Regions from separate parts of the Streptomyces sp. NPDC060209 genome, predicted to be linked through region 2. Evidence: riboswitches for the same ligand, from Rfam matches in the RefSeq annotation. Region 2 holds a riboswitch; the other holds the start of a gene.
The links. Region 2 has a riboswitch for S-adenosylmethionine ahead of ACFWFI_RS04905 (putative leader peptide). Riboswitches for the same ligand answer to the same signal wherever they lie in the genome.
Positions count from the first base shown of each region.

Region 1: another riboswitch for S-adenosylmethionine. It lies ahead of thrC (threonine synthase); the one in region 2 lies ahead of ACFWFI_RS04905 (putative leader peptide).

Region 1 is NZ_JBHWZS010000320.1:2,065-8,276, reverse strand. It holds gene groL (chaperonin GroEL) at 1-75, opposite strand, end outside; gene ACFWFI_RS36550 (cold-shock protein) at 409-615, opposite strand; gene ACFWFI_RS36545 (MoaD/ThiS family protein) at 1,062-1,337, opposite strand; gene thrC (threonine synthase) at 1,366-2,664, opposite strand; SAM riboswitch class I at 2,683-2,810, opposite strand; gene ACFWFI_RS36535 (glucosyl-3-phosphoglycerate synthase) at 2,964-3,914, shown strand; gene ACFWFI_RS36530 (alpha,alpha-trehalose-phosphate synthase (UDP-forming)) at 3,985-5,388, shown strand; gene ACFWFI_RS36525 (NB-ARC domain-containing protein) at 5,358-6,212, opposite strand, start outside.
Region 2 is NZ_JBHWZS010000014.1:419-6,630, reverse strand. It holds gene ACFWFI_RS04925 (LLM class flavin-dependent oxidoreductase) at 1-299, opposite strand, end outside; gene ACFWFI_RS04920 (LLM class flavin-dependent oxidoreductase) at 389-1,456, opposite strand; gene ACFWFI_RS04915 (NtaA/DmoA family FMN-dependent monooxygenase) at 1,453-2,847, opposite strand; gene ACFWFI_RS04910 (LLM class flavin-dependent oxidoreductase) at 2,867-4,081, opposite strand; gene ACFWFI_RS04905 (putative leader peptide) at 4,156-4,272, opposite strand; SAM riboswitch class IV at 4,320-4,432, opposite strand; gene ACFWFI_RS04900 (glutathione S-transferase C-terminal domain-containing protein) at 4,637-5,515, opposite strand; gene ACFWFI_RS04895 (putative leader peptide) at 5,703-5,813, opposite strand.

The sequences.
Region 1 (6,212 bases), on a different contig from region 2:
GGCGTCGGCGAGCTGGTTCATCCCGCGCTCGAGACCGCGCCGTGCCTCCTCGTCGAACGCGATGATCTTGGCCATGTGAAGTGGTCCTCCCGGACAGGGGTGGATTTCTCCGGACCGAGAGGCGCCCGCGACGGACGGCCAGCGTGCTCAGTGGTTCCTTGCCCCACTGGGCCTGCGGGCCTCACCGGCCCGGTCCAAGTTTCTGTCACTCTCACCTGGAGAGTGCTAACGCCAATGATTAGCACTCGACCCCTGCGAGTGCAAGCGTCCTCTTCGGGATGTGGACAACCGCGGGGCTTCGCCGCAGGCGGCGACGGGGGAACCGGAGACGCACGTGAGGCCCGTTCCCCCGGTGGGAGGTACGGGCCCCGCGTGTGTGAGTAGTGTCGTTGGCCGACCGCGCCGAGCTCAGCCGACGGCGAGCTTGACCATGTCCGCCTGCGGCCCCTTCTGGCCCTGCGAGATCTCGAATTCAACTCGCTGACCCTCTTCGAGGGTGCGGTACCCGTCCATCTGGATCGCGCTGTAGTGGACGAAAACATCCGCACCACCGTCGACCGCGATGAAGCCGTACCCCTTCTCCGCGTTGAACCACTTGACGGTGCCCTGAGCCATGCCTAACTCCCCTATTACTGGCCCTTGCACGAGACCGCACTTCGCGGGCCCGGGTCAGAACTCACCCTCCGACAGGAGAGGGTGGCGTGCGCCGGAACGCGTCGACCGCGGCCGAATGTATCTGCCCAACTGCCCTCTGCAACAGGTCAATCGGACGAGAATTCTGGGCACACGTGACCGCACGCATTGGGGGAATTCATAAGATTCCAGGGCAAGTCGGGCCTGACAAAGGCCACTTATGCCACAAGGAGTTCACTTACTTTGGCTGCTTCTTGTCGCGGCCGGGCGCATTCTCATATGCGGGCGGCGCGGGCAGCTGCGGGGACTTCCCCAACTGTACCGTGCTCAACCATGCAGAATGACCCCCTCCGCTTCTCTCGCGGAGGGGGCCATTGTGTTCACGCTGTGCGGTCGGGCAGCGATAAGGGCCCGTAACCGTCCGGGGATCAGCCTCCGGCGACGGCCGGGATGATCGAGACGCCGGCGCCGTCCGGGGTGACCGCGTCCAGACCGCCCTCGAAGCGCACGTCGTCGTCGTTCACGTACACGTTGACGAAGCGGCGCAGCTTGCCCTGGTCGTCCAGGACGCGGGCGCCGATGCCCGGGTGGTTCTGCTCCAGGGACGCGATGACCTCGGAGAGGGTCGCGCCCTCGGCCGGGACCTCGGCCTGACCGCCCGTGTAGGTGCGGAGGATGGTGGGGATACGGACCTTGACGCTCATGTGGGTGCCTTCCTTCGGTCTCGGGTGGTCAGTTGGCGGCGGCGAGGCCCGCGTCGCGGAACGCGTCCAGGCTGGGCCGGATCGTCGCCGACAGGCCGGTCGTGGGGGCGACCGCGTCGAGCGTCTTCAGCCCGTCGCCGGTGTTCAGGACGACGGTGGTCAGGGACGGGTCGAGCAGACCGGCGTCGATCAGCTTCTTCGTCACACCGACCGTCACCCCGCCCGCGGTCTCCGCGAAGATGCCCTCGGTGCGGGCCAGCAGCTTGATCGCGTCGACGACCTGCTGGTCGTTGACGTCCTCGACGGCGCCGCCGGTGCGGCGGGCGATGTCCAGGACGTACGGGCCGTCGGCCGGGTTGCCGATCGCCAGGGACTTGGCGATGGTGTTCGGCTTCTGCGGGCGCACGACGTCGTGGCCGGCCTTGAAGGCGGTGGAGACCGGGGAGCAGCCCTCGGCCTGGGCACCGAAGATCTTGTACGGCTTGTCCTCGACGAGGCCGAGCTTGATCAGCTCCTGCAGGCCCTTGTCGATCTTCGTGAGCTGCGAGCCGGACGCGATGGGGATGACGAGCTGGTCGGGCAGCTCCCAGCCGAGCTGCTCGCAGATCTCGTACGCCAGGGTCTTGGAACCCTCGCCGTAGTACGGCCGGAGGTTGACGTTGACGAAGCCCCAGCCCTCGCCGAGCGGGTCTCCGATGAGCTCCGAGCAGAAGCGGTTGACGTCGTCGTAATTGCCCTCGATGCCGACCAGCTCGCCGCCGTACACCGCGGCCATGACGACCTTGCCCTGCTCCAGGTCGTGCGGGATGAACACGCAGGAGCGGAAGCCGGCGCGGGCCGCGGCGGCACCCACCGCACCGGCGAGGTTGCCGGTGGAGGAGCAGGAGAGCGTGGTGAATCCGAAGGCGCGGGCGGCCTCGACGGCGATGGCGACGACACGGTCCTTGAAGGAGTGCGTCGGATTGCCGGAGTCGTCCTTGACGTACAGGCCGCCGGTCACGCCCAGCTCGCGGGCGAGGTTGTCGGCCTTGACCAGCTTCGTGAAGCCGGGGTTGATGTTGGGCTTGTCCGCGACATCGGAGGGGACGGGCAGCAGCGGCGCGTAGCGCCAGATGTTGTTCGGGCCCTCGGCGATGCGCTTCTTCAGCTCTTCGGGGGAGCCGCTCGGCAGGTCGTACGCCACTTCGAGCGGCCCGAAACAGGACGCGCAGGCGAAAATGGGACCGAGCTCGAAACGCTCGCCGCATTCGCGGCAGGAAAGCGCTGCGGCGGGACCGAGGTCCACGGCGGAAGAATTGGTGTTCTCTGCAACTGTCTGCACGGCCATGATGGCGGAGGCCCTTTCTCCTCATCTTCCTTGCGACGTATTTCGCCACAAGACGGAATTGGCACCTTCCCCACCGTGACCTCGCGGTCGGCAGGAGGGTTGCCGGGACTTCAACGGGCCGTTCCCTCAGTCCCTCTGGATGAGCGCTATGGCACCGGACCATGGATCCGGGCGTTTATTCGCGGACCGACCCCGACATGCGAGGGTCATCCGCGTTGTTCAAGACTGTAACCGAAGCACCGGACGGTTGAGATAGTCGTCCGAACCGCGAGATGGATCACATACAGGGAGTATCGACCGTGCTGGAAGAGGTGGAACGCTGGCTGACCAGGCGTTCCTGGTCTGCTGCCGACCGCCCGCTCGACCGCCTCACGGCCGCTCGGGCGAGGGATCCGCACCGCTCGCGCGTGAGCGTCGTGCTGCCCGCGCTGAACGAGGAGGCGACGGTCGGCGAGATCGTGGCGGAGATCCGGCGCGAGCTGATGGAGAAGGTCCGGCTCGTCGACGAACTGGTGGTGATCGACTCCGGCTCCACCGACGCCACGGCCGAGGTCGCGCGACGGGCCGGCGCCCGGGTCGTCCACCGCGACTCCGTGCTCCCCCGGATACCCGCCCTCCCCGGCAAGGGCGAGGTCCTCTGGCGGTCACTGCTGGTGACCAGCGGGGAGATCGTGTGCTTCGTCGACGCCGACCTGAAGGACTTCTCCGCGGACTTCGTGTCCGGGATCGTCGGCCCGCTGCTGACCGACCCGCAGGTGCAGTTCGTCAAGGCCATGTACGACCGGCCGCTGGGCGACACCGCAGGACAGGGCGGCCGGGTGACCGAACTGGTGGCCCGCCCGCTGCTCAATCTGCACTGGCCCCGGCTGGCCGGCTTCGTCCAGCCGCTGGGCGGCGAATACGCGGTGCGACGCTCCCTGCTGGAACAGCTCCCCTTCCCGGTCGGTTACGGAGTGGAACTGGGCCTGCTCGTCGACGCGCTGCACACGGTCGGCCTGGACGCGCTGGCACAGGTGGACGTCGGGGTGCGCAAACACCGCCACCAGGACGGCCAGGCCCTCGGGCGGATGGCGGCCACGATCTACCGCACGGCGCAGCTGCGGCTCTCCCGCGGGCCACTCGTACGGCCCGAGATCACCCAGTTCGAGCGGGGGCCGGACGGGTTCGTCCCGCACACCCATGCGGTGGACACCGAGGAACGGCCGCCGATGCGGGACGTCGCGGAGTACGCCGCCCGCAACGCGGCGTAACGATTCTTCACGCCAGGCTTCGCACTCACTTCACGTTTGGCGGCTTCCCGAACGGGCTAGGTTCGGGTACATGGTCTCCGCGCACGCTGCCCAGGTACTCGTCGCGTCCAACCGCGGCCCGGTGTCGTACACACAGCGGGACGACGGCACCCTCGACTCGAAACGGGGCGGCGGCGGGCTCGTCTCCGGCCTCAGTGCCGTCGACGACAAGCTGTGGGTGTGCGCCGCCCTCAGCGACGGCGACCGCGAGGCGGTCCGGCGCGGTGTGTCCGAGCCCGGCGTCCGGATGCTCGACATCGACGCCGGGGTCCATGCCGACGCCTACAACGGCATCGCCAATTCGGTGCTCTGGTTCGTCCACCACATGATCTACCAGACGCCGCTGGAGCCCGTCTTCGACGCGGAGTTCCGCCGGCAGTGGGCCTCCTACGAGGCGTACAACCGGGCCTTCGCCCAGGCCCTGGCCGAGGAGGCGGGCGAGGGCGCCGCAGTCCTGGTGCAGGACTACCACCTCTCGCTGGTCCCCGGCATACTGCGCGAACTGCGTCCCGACCTGCGGATCGGGCACTTCTCGCACACCCCCTGGGCACCCGTCGACTACTTCCGGCTGCTGCCCGACGACATCGGCGAGCAGCTGCTCAAGGGCATCCTGGGCGCCGACCGCGCCGCGTTCCTGACGCGCCGCTGGGCGGACGCCTTCATCGGCTGCTGCACGGAGATCCTCGGCGGCACCGGCCACACCCGGATCGGGGTGCACGGGCTGGGCGCCGACGCGGACTTCCTGCGCCGCCGCTCGCGGGAGGCGGACGTGGACGAGCGCATGGAGATCCTGCGGGAGCAGGTGGGCGCCGACCGGCGGACGATCGTGCGGGTCGACCGCACGGAGCTCTCCAAGAACATCGTCCGCGGGCTGCACGCCTACCGGGCCCTGCTGGAGGAGCACCCCGAATGGCGCGAGCGCGTGGTGCACATCGCCTTCGCCTACCCCTCGCGGCAGGACCTCTCGGTCTACCGCGACTACACGGCGGAGGTCCAGCGGGTCGCCGACGGCATCAACGCGGAGTACGGCACGGAGGGCTGGACCCCGGTCCTGCTCCACGTCGACGACGACTTCGCCCGCTCCCTGGCGGCGTACCGGCTGGCGGACGTGGCCCTGGTCAACCCGATCCGCGACGGCATGAACCTGGTCGCCAAGGAGGTCCCGGTCGTCTCGGACCACGGCTGCGCGCTGGTGCTGTCCCGCGAGGCGGGGGCGTACGAGGAGCTGGGCGAGGACGCCCTCGTGGTCAACCCGTACGACGTGTCGGCCACTGCCACGGCACTGCACGAGGCGCTCACGATGGACTCCGACGAACGGGGCGCCCGCTCGAAACGACTGGCCATGGCTGCGACGGCACTGCCGCCGCAGCAGTGGTTCCTGGACCAGCTGGACGCGCTGCGGGGTCAAGGGCTCCCGTCCGGATCGCCGGGCTGACCGGACGGGCCCCGCATCCCCGCCAGCGTCTGGGCCGTGGCTTCGGCGAGCCGGTGGTCACCCCGGCGCTCGGCGTCCTGGACGACCTGCCGGCAGAGACTCTCACCCTCGGCCCAGCGCCCCTGCTTGATCAGGCAGAACCCGTAGACCCCCCTGTACATGCCCGCATCGCTGTGGCGCCCTTGCTCCATGAAGCGGTCGGCTGCTTCGAGGAGGTGAGTCCCGGCCTCGCTGCACCGACCCTCCAGGTGGAGGACCATCCCGAGCCGGGCGTGCGCGTCCACCGCGAAGAACGGATGTCCCAGAGCGACCGCGGCGCGCAGATCGGTGACGGCGTCGGCGAGTTGGTTCAACTGCATGAATGCCTTCGCTCTGAGCACGCGTGCCTCCGACTCGTTGCCATGACGCCCGTACGCGGCATAGGTACCGATGACCCCGTCCAGGCCTCGAAGGGCGGCTCGCGCGTCGTTCGCGCGGAGCTCCGCAGCAGCGGATCGCAGCCTGGCATCCGCCTCACGCATCGGATCACCGGACGCGGCGGCGGCTCGGGAAGCCCGTTCGGCCATGGCGGCGGCCTGCTCCGGTTCGCCGCGTCGCAGCAACACGATGCTCAGACCCGTCAGCGCGGCCGAGACCGCGGAGTCGGGTACATCCGGCCGATTGGCCACGGCGGTCAGATAGAAGGCCGCGCTCTCCCCCTCGTCGTTCATGAGCAGGGCCTGGCCATGCAGCAGCAGGAGGTCGTAGGGCCACGCCCCGAGAACCAGATCCTTGGGCAGATCTTCGACACTCGCGTTCGTGAGCTGCAGGAGGTCGGACAGCCG
Region 2 (6,212 bases):
TGCAGGGCGTCGATCAGGCCGAACTCCTCCACGGTGGACAGGGCGGTGCGATGGCCGAGCTGTACAGCCCCGGAGCCGAGCCTGATCGTCGAGGTCGCGGAGGCGGTCAGGGCCAGCATCACGGCCGGAGAAGTGCCGGCCACACCGGGGTTGAGGTGGTGTTCGGCGAACCAGTAGCGGGCGTAGCCGAATCGCTCGGCCTGCCTGGCCAGGTCGATGGTGTTGCGAAGCGTCTCAGCAGCGGTGGAGCCGGACGAGATCGGGACGAGATCGAGGACCCCGAGGGGGATGCGGGACACGGCCTGGTTTCTCCTCAGTGTTCGGCGGCAAGGGCAACGGACGCAGGTATGGAACCGGCCGCGCCCTCGGCCGTGGCGTCGGCAGGGCCTTACTCGTGCTCGGCGAGCACCGGCTCCCAGGCGAACGGCGGGTCGGGGACGTCCCGCCGCAGCACGGGGGCGATGTCGGACTGGAAGAGTTCGAGCGAGTCGCGGTGCTGGGCGTCGGTGAGACCACCCGCGTCCGCGTGCAGGTGCAGGACGGTGTGCCCGAACTGCTCGTGGTAACGGTGCACCTTCTCGATCACTTGCTGGGGACTGCCGATCAGCGCCGAACTCCGCTCGACGAAGTCCACCAGAGTCGGGAACACCGGCTCGATGCCCAGCCGCTTCTGGAAGGCGAGATATCCCTCGAACACCGGGCGGTACGCTGCGATCGCCTCCTGTGAGGTGCGGGCAGCGTAGTAGCCCGCTGTCCCCGCGCCGACAGCGATGCGCGCCGGGTCGTGTCCGTAGTACTCCCAGCGCTCGCGGTAGTAGCGGATCAACTCCGCGTACGGCTCGATGGTGTTGGTGACGTTCGCGGAGAAGAGCGGGTCGCCGTACCGGGCGGCCAGGTCGACCGACTCCTTACTCGTGGCGCTGCCGTGCCAGACTCGGACGGGTTGTTGGAGCGGCCTCGGCCACACCTCCGCGTCCTTCAGCTCGGGGCGGAAACGCGTCGCGGCAGTCACCTTGTTCTGCCGCCAGATCCGGCGGAACACCTCATAACTCTCGGCGTTGCGGTCCCACTGGTCCTCGGGCGTGACGTGGAACAGCTCACGCTGGGCTGCTCCGTTGCCCTTGCCTATGATCAACTCCAGCCGCCCGCCGGACAGATGGTCCAGGGTCGCGTAGTCCTCGTAGGCACGCACCGGGTCCAGCAGGCTGAGGGTGGTGACAGCGGTGAACAGCCGGATCCGGGAGGTGAGCGCGGCGATATGGCTGAGGACGACCGGCGGTGAGGAGGAGATGAACGGCCGCTCGTGCCGCTCCCCCACGCCGAAGCCGTCGAACCCCAACTCCTCTGCGAGCAGCGCGTTGTCGATGACCTCGCGGAATCGCTCGTTGGTCGGCTTCTGCACGCCGGTCACCGGATCGGGGGCGTGGGTGATGAGGGTGATGGCCAGGAACTTCATGAGGCTGCCCGCTGACCCGGCGCGTCGGCGTCGGGGTGGGCCAGGCCGAGATGGTCGCGCAGGGTCGTGCCCTCGTACTCCGTACGGAACACGCCTCGCTCCTGTAGCAGCGGGACCACGGTGTCGGCGAACACGTCCAGTCCGCCGGGGGTGATGTGCGGGGCGAGGATGAAGCCGTCGGCGGCGTCGGCTTGGACGAAGGAATTGATGGTCTCGGCGACGGTGGCCGGAGAGCCGACGAAGGCCTGGCGGCTGCCTGTCTCGATGACCAGGTCTCGGATCGACCAGTTGTTCGCGGCCGCGCGCTCCCGCCATTCCCGGGCGATGGCCAGTGGGTCGCGGTACATCCGTACCTGGGCGCGGCCGCGGGCGATCGTGTGCTCGCCGAGATCCGGGTCGATGTCGGGAAGCGGGCCGTCCGGGTCGTACGCGGACAGGTCGCGGTTCCAGACGAACTCCAGGTGCTTGATCGCTGTGGCGCCGCTGACCTGCTGGCGACGTACCTCGCGGGCCACCTCCTGCGCCTCGGCGTCCGTGTCGCCGACGACGAAGGTCGCGGCGGGCAGGATCAGCAGCTGGTCGTGGGCGCGGCCGTGGCGGCTGAGGCGGCCCTTGACGTCGGAGTAGAACGCCTGGCCCTCCTTGAGGGTGCTGTACCGGCTGAAGATCGCGTCGGCGCTGGAGGCCGCGAACTCGCGTCCTTCGTCGGAGTCGCCGGCCTGGAAGATCACTGGACGGCCCTGCGGGCTGCGCGGGACGTTGAACTGCCCTTCGATGTCGAAGTGTTGCCCCTTGTGCACGAAGGCTCCGGCTTGCGCGTCCCGGAGGAAGGTGCCGGTGTCCTGGTCGGCGACGATCTCGTCACCGTGCCAGGAGTCGAAGAGTTCGTTCGCAGTGGCCAGGAACTCCTCGGCCCTGGAGTACCGCTCCTCCTGCGGGAGGAACCCGCCGCGGCGGAAGTTCTCGCCGGTGAAGGCATCCCACGAGGTGACGACGTTCCACGCTGCGCGCCCGCCCGAGAGGTGGTCAAGGCTGGCGAACTGGCGGGCCACTTCGTAGGGCTCGTTGAAGGTGGAGTTGATGGTGCCGGTCAGGCCGAGGTGTTCGGTGACGGCGGCGAGTGCGGACAGCACGGTGAAGGTGTCGGGGCGCCCCACTACGTCCAAGTCGTATATTTTGCCGCCCTGTTCGCGCAGTCGCAGCCCCTCGGCGAGGAACAGGAAGTCAAACTTGGCGCGTTCCGCGGTACGAGCCAAGTGCGCGAACGAGCTGAACTCGACGTGGCTGCCCGCCTCGGGGTCACTCCACACGGTGGTGTTGTTGACGCCGGGGAAGTGGGCCGCGAGATGTATCTGCTTGAGCGGCTTGCCGGTGCCCTTGCTGGTGCTCATGATCGGTGGTCCCTCCGGCTCAGACGGTGGCGTAGCGGTTGGCGGGGCGGGAGAGTCCGAGCAGCCCGCGCAGGGTGTCGGCCTCATAGGCCCGCCGGAAGGCGTCGCGGCGCTGCAGTTCGGGCACCAGGCCGCGGGTGATCGCCTCGAGGTCGTGGCCGATCACGGCGGGACGCAGCCGGAAGCCGGACAGTCCGGCCTGCTGCCACTCCAGAAGCAGGTCCGCCAGCTGCGTGGGCGTGCCGGTGAAGACCTTCGCGTCGCTGGTGTACGCATGGCCCGCGAGGCCGTCCAGCCGGTCCCGGCGGGCCGCCGCCGCTGCGGGTTCGTCGTCGAGGAACACCACCAGGTCGCCGAAGACGTGCAGGGGCTCCCCCGCACGCCCCGCCGCGGCCTGCTCGGTGCGGATCTCGTCGACGATGGCACGGGCCTGGTCGCTGTCGTGCGGGGTGACGTACCCGATGTCTGCCGAGCGTGCGATCAGCCGGTACGGAACGGTCGCGTGCCCCAGTGCGCTGACGACCGGCTGCCCCTGCGGTGGCCGGGGCGTGATGGAGGGGCCCTTGACGCTGAAGTGGCGGCCCTCGAAGTCGATGTAGTGCAGCTTGTCGCGGTCGATGAAGCGGCCGGTGGCGACGTCCCGGATCTCCGCGTCGTCCTCCCAGCTGTCCCACAGGCGGCGCACCACCTCGACGTAGTCGGCGGTCTCGTCGAAGAGTCCGGTGATCACTTCCTGGATCTCCGGTGGGTATGCCTCTCCGAAGCGGATGTGCGGGATCGTACGGCGGCCGAAGTGCGCCGCCTCGTTCTGCCGCCCCGACACCTGAACCCGCAGGCCCGCCCGACCGGAACTGACATAGTCCAGGGTGGCGATGGCCTTGGAGATGTGGAACGGCTCCGTGTGGGTGGCGACCACGGTCGGTACGATCCCGATGTGCCGGGTCAGCGGGGCGACGCGCGCGGCGATGAGTACCGCGTCCAGTCGCCCATGCACCTGATCGGTACGCCCGTCGGGCTCCGTGAAGTGCGAGGACTGGAGCCCGAGCCCGTCCTCGATCGTCACGAAGTCGAGCAGACCCTGCTCGGCCTCCGTGATGATGTCGGACCAGTACCTCGCGGAGAACAGGTCCCGGGGCCGGGCTCCCGGCTCGCGCCATGCGGCCGGGTGCCAGCCCGCGCCGTCGAGAGCGACGGCGAGGTGAAGCGCGGAGGACGGGGAAGAAGATGAGGACACGAAAGGGCGCCTTCCTGATTGACCGTACGTGATCGCCGGCCTTCGTCGGGAAGGTTCGGCGGCAGGAGAACGGGTCAGGAACAACAGAGCGCGCCGGCGACACGCTGCAGGTCGATGTGGGCCCGGGAGTACAGGTGGAGACGCCGTCGCGGGGCAAGAACCCTGACAGGCAGGCGGGGCACGGGTGGCATGACAGTCACTTCCGCCCTCCGTCTCGGCGGACCCGAGGGTCTCGCCCGCATCGCGCTTGCGGAACCCGGCCGGGCTCCGCCTGGTCATCACCTGGAGCACCCCGCCGCGCAGGAGGGTTGCCGGTCAGCAAGCCAGGGCTTGACGCTGACACTCATAACCTTCCCCGGAGGCTACGCGTGGCACCTGCCCTGCGCAATGTCCGAAGATCATGGTCATGCTCACATCCACGACGCACAACAACACTGCAACGCCGTCTGTTCCGTCCAGCCGTCCCGAGTGGGGCCGGGCCGGCGGCCGCCTTGCACCAACCGTAGATGCGACGGAGGGAAAGCCCCTCAGCACTGTTGCAGCTCGGGCCTCCGCTCAGCCGGGCTGCTCCCCGGCTGCCGGGGCCTCTTTCGGTGCGTATGCCGCCGCCCAGTCCACGATCTGCACGGCCGCACCCGCGGATTCCAGGCCCTGGCAGTGTGCGTCGTGCCTACGGTCGATGCCGTCCAGGTCGAGGTGGGAGCCGAAGGCGGGGAGCGATGCCAGGCGCCGTGCGTAGGCCCACAGCCGCGGGTGGCCGGCGATGCGGTGCACCGCATCGGCGTCAAGGTGGCGCCGGTGCACGGTGTCCAGTTGCAGCAATGTCACCCACACCTGCACATCGGCCGTGGTCAGTTCGCTGCCCAGTACGTACTCCTGGAACGCGAGCAGCTGCTCGAGCGAGTCCAGCGCGCTGATCAGGGTGGAGAGAGCGGTGTCACGTGCCGTGCCGTCGGTGCCGGGCTGCCCGGCGCGCTGCGCGGCTTCGTTGATGTCCTGCTCACAGAGGTGTCCGATGGTCCCGATCTTCTCCTCGGTGCCGAACGGCTGGAGTGTGGGGCCACAACCGCGGAAGTACCGAGCGAGGTCGTGGAGGATGTCGGGGGTGTGCGTGCTGACGATCCGCCCCGTCCAGCCATCGCTGAGCACAGGCGCCGCAGCCGGGCCGGGGTGCTGGTGCGAACTGGCCTCGTACAGCGGGCGCAGCGTGGCGTGGCTGCCATCGGGGCCGTCGGGCACCGACGGCAGCAGCGTCACCGGGAGGATGTCGTCGAGGCGGAGCAGGCTGTGGGTGACGGCGATCTGCAAACAGGACGGACAGGACAGTGAGAGGTGGAGCCGATAGCGGTGCGGTGCGGCGTAGTAGCCGCTGCGTGTGTCACCGCCGATCCTTCCACGGAAGGAGGGGGTGGTTGTCGAGGGTGCTCCGAGCATGCGTCTCCCTGGTCCAGGTCGCGGTACGCGGGTTGTGTGGGCAGATCCGGTGTTCGGATTCGGGCACGCAGACATGCGGCGGCGTGCAGCGCGGCGGCAACGGCGCGCGACGATGCGCAGAAGGATGGGGAGTCGGATGGGGTGCGCAGGCGCGGGCTAAGCCGCTGCCGATGTCGCCGCTTCCGCCTCAGCCGAGAGGACTCGCCGCGCTGCAGACGCGCAGCAGATCAATGTGGCGACGGGAGGTCAGCAACGGCAGCTGGAGCGCGCAGATCGTGTCCCGCTCTGAACGCCCCATGGTCTCCTGCCCGTTCGCTCACATTCTCCCCTGGAGTGTCGAACCGCTTGCGGGCCTCGTCAAGAGTGCCCACTGACTCCACCGGGAAATCTTGCATGGTGAGAACGGCGGGAACGGTGAGCAGTACGGGCGCCGACGGCTCCGCAGCGGCCCGAAGGCGGGTCCGGGAGCAGGCAGGTCCGCAAGGGGCCTCATGCGGCACGGTCAACTGCGCAGGTGAGCAGGGCGTACGCCGGTCAGAGAGGGACTCCTGCCTGCCGGCGCGATCTCCCGGCCCCGGTCAGGGTGTGAATCGAAAGCGGATCTCCAGCGTCGGATGATCGTGGTTCGTGGCGCGGAGATCTCGCAGACGGGCCGTGGGCGGTGCTGGAGCCGTTGTTGCCGAGGAGCCGCAAGCCC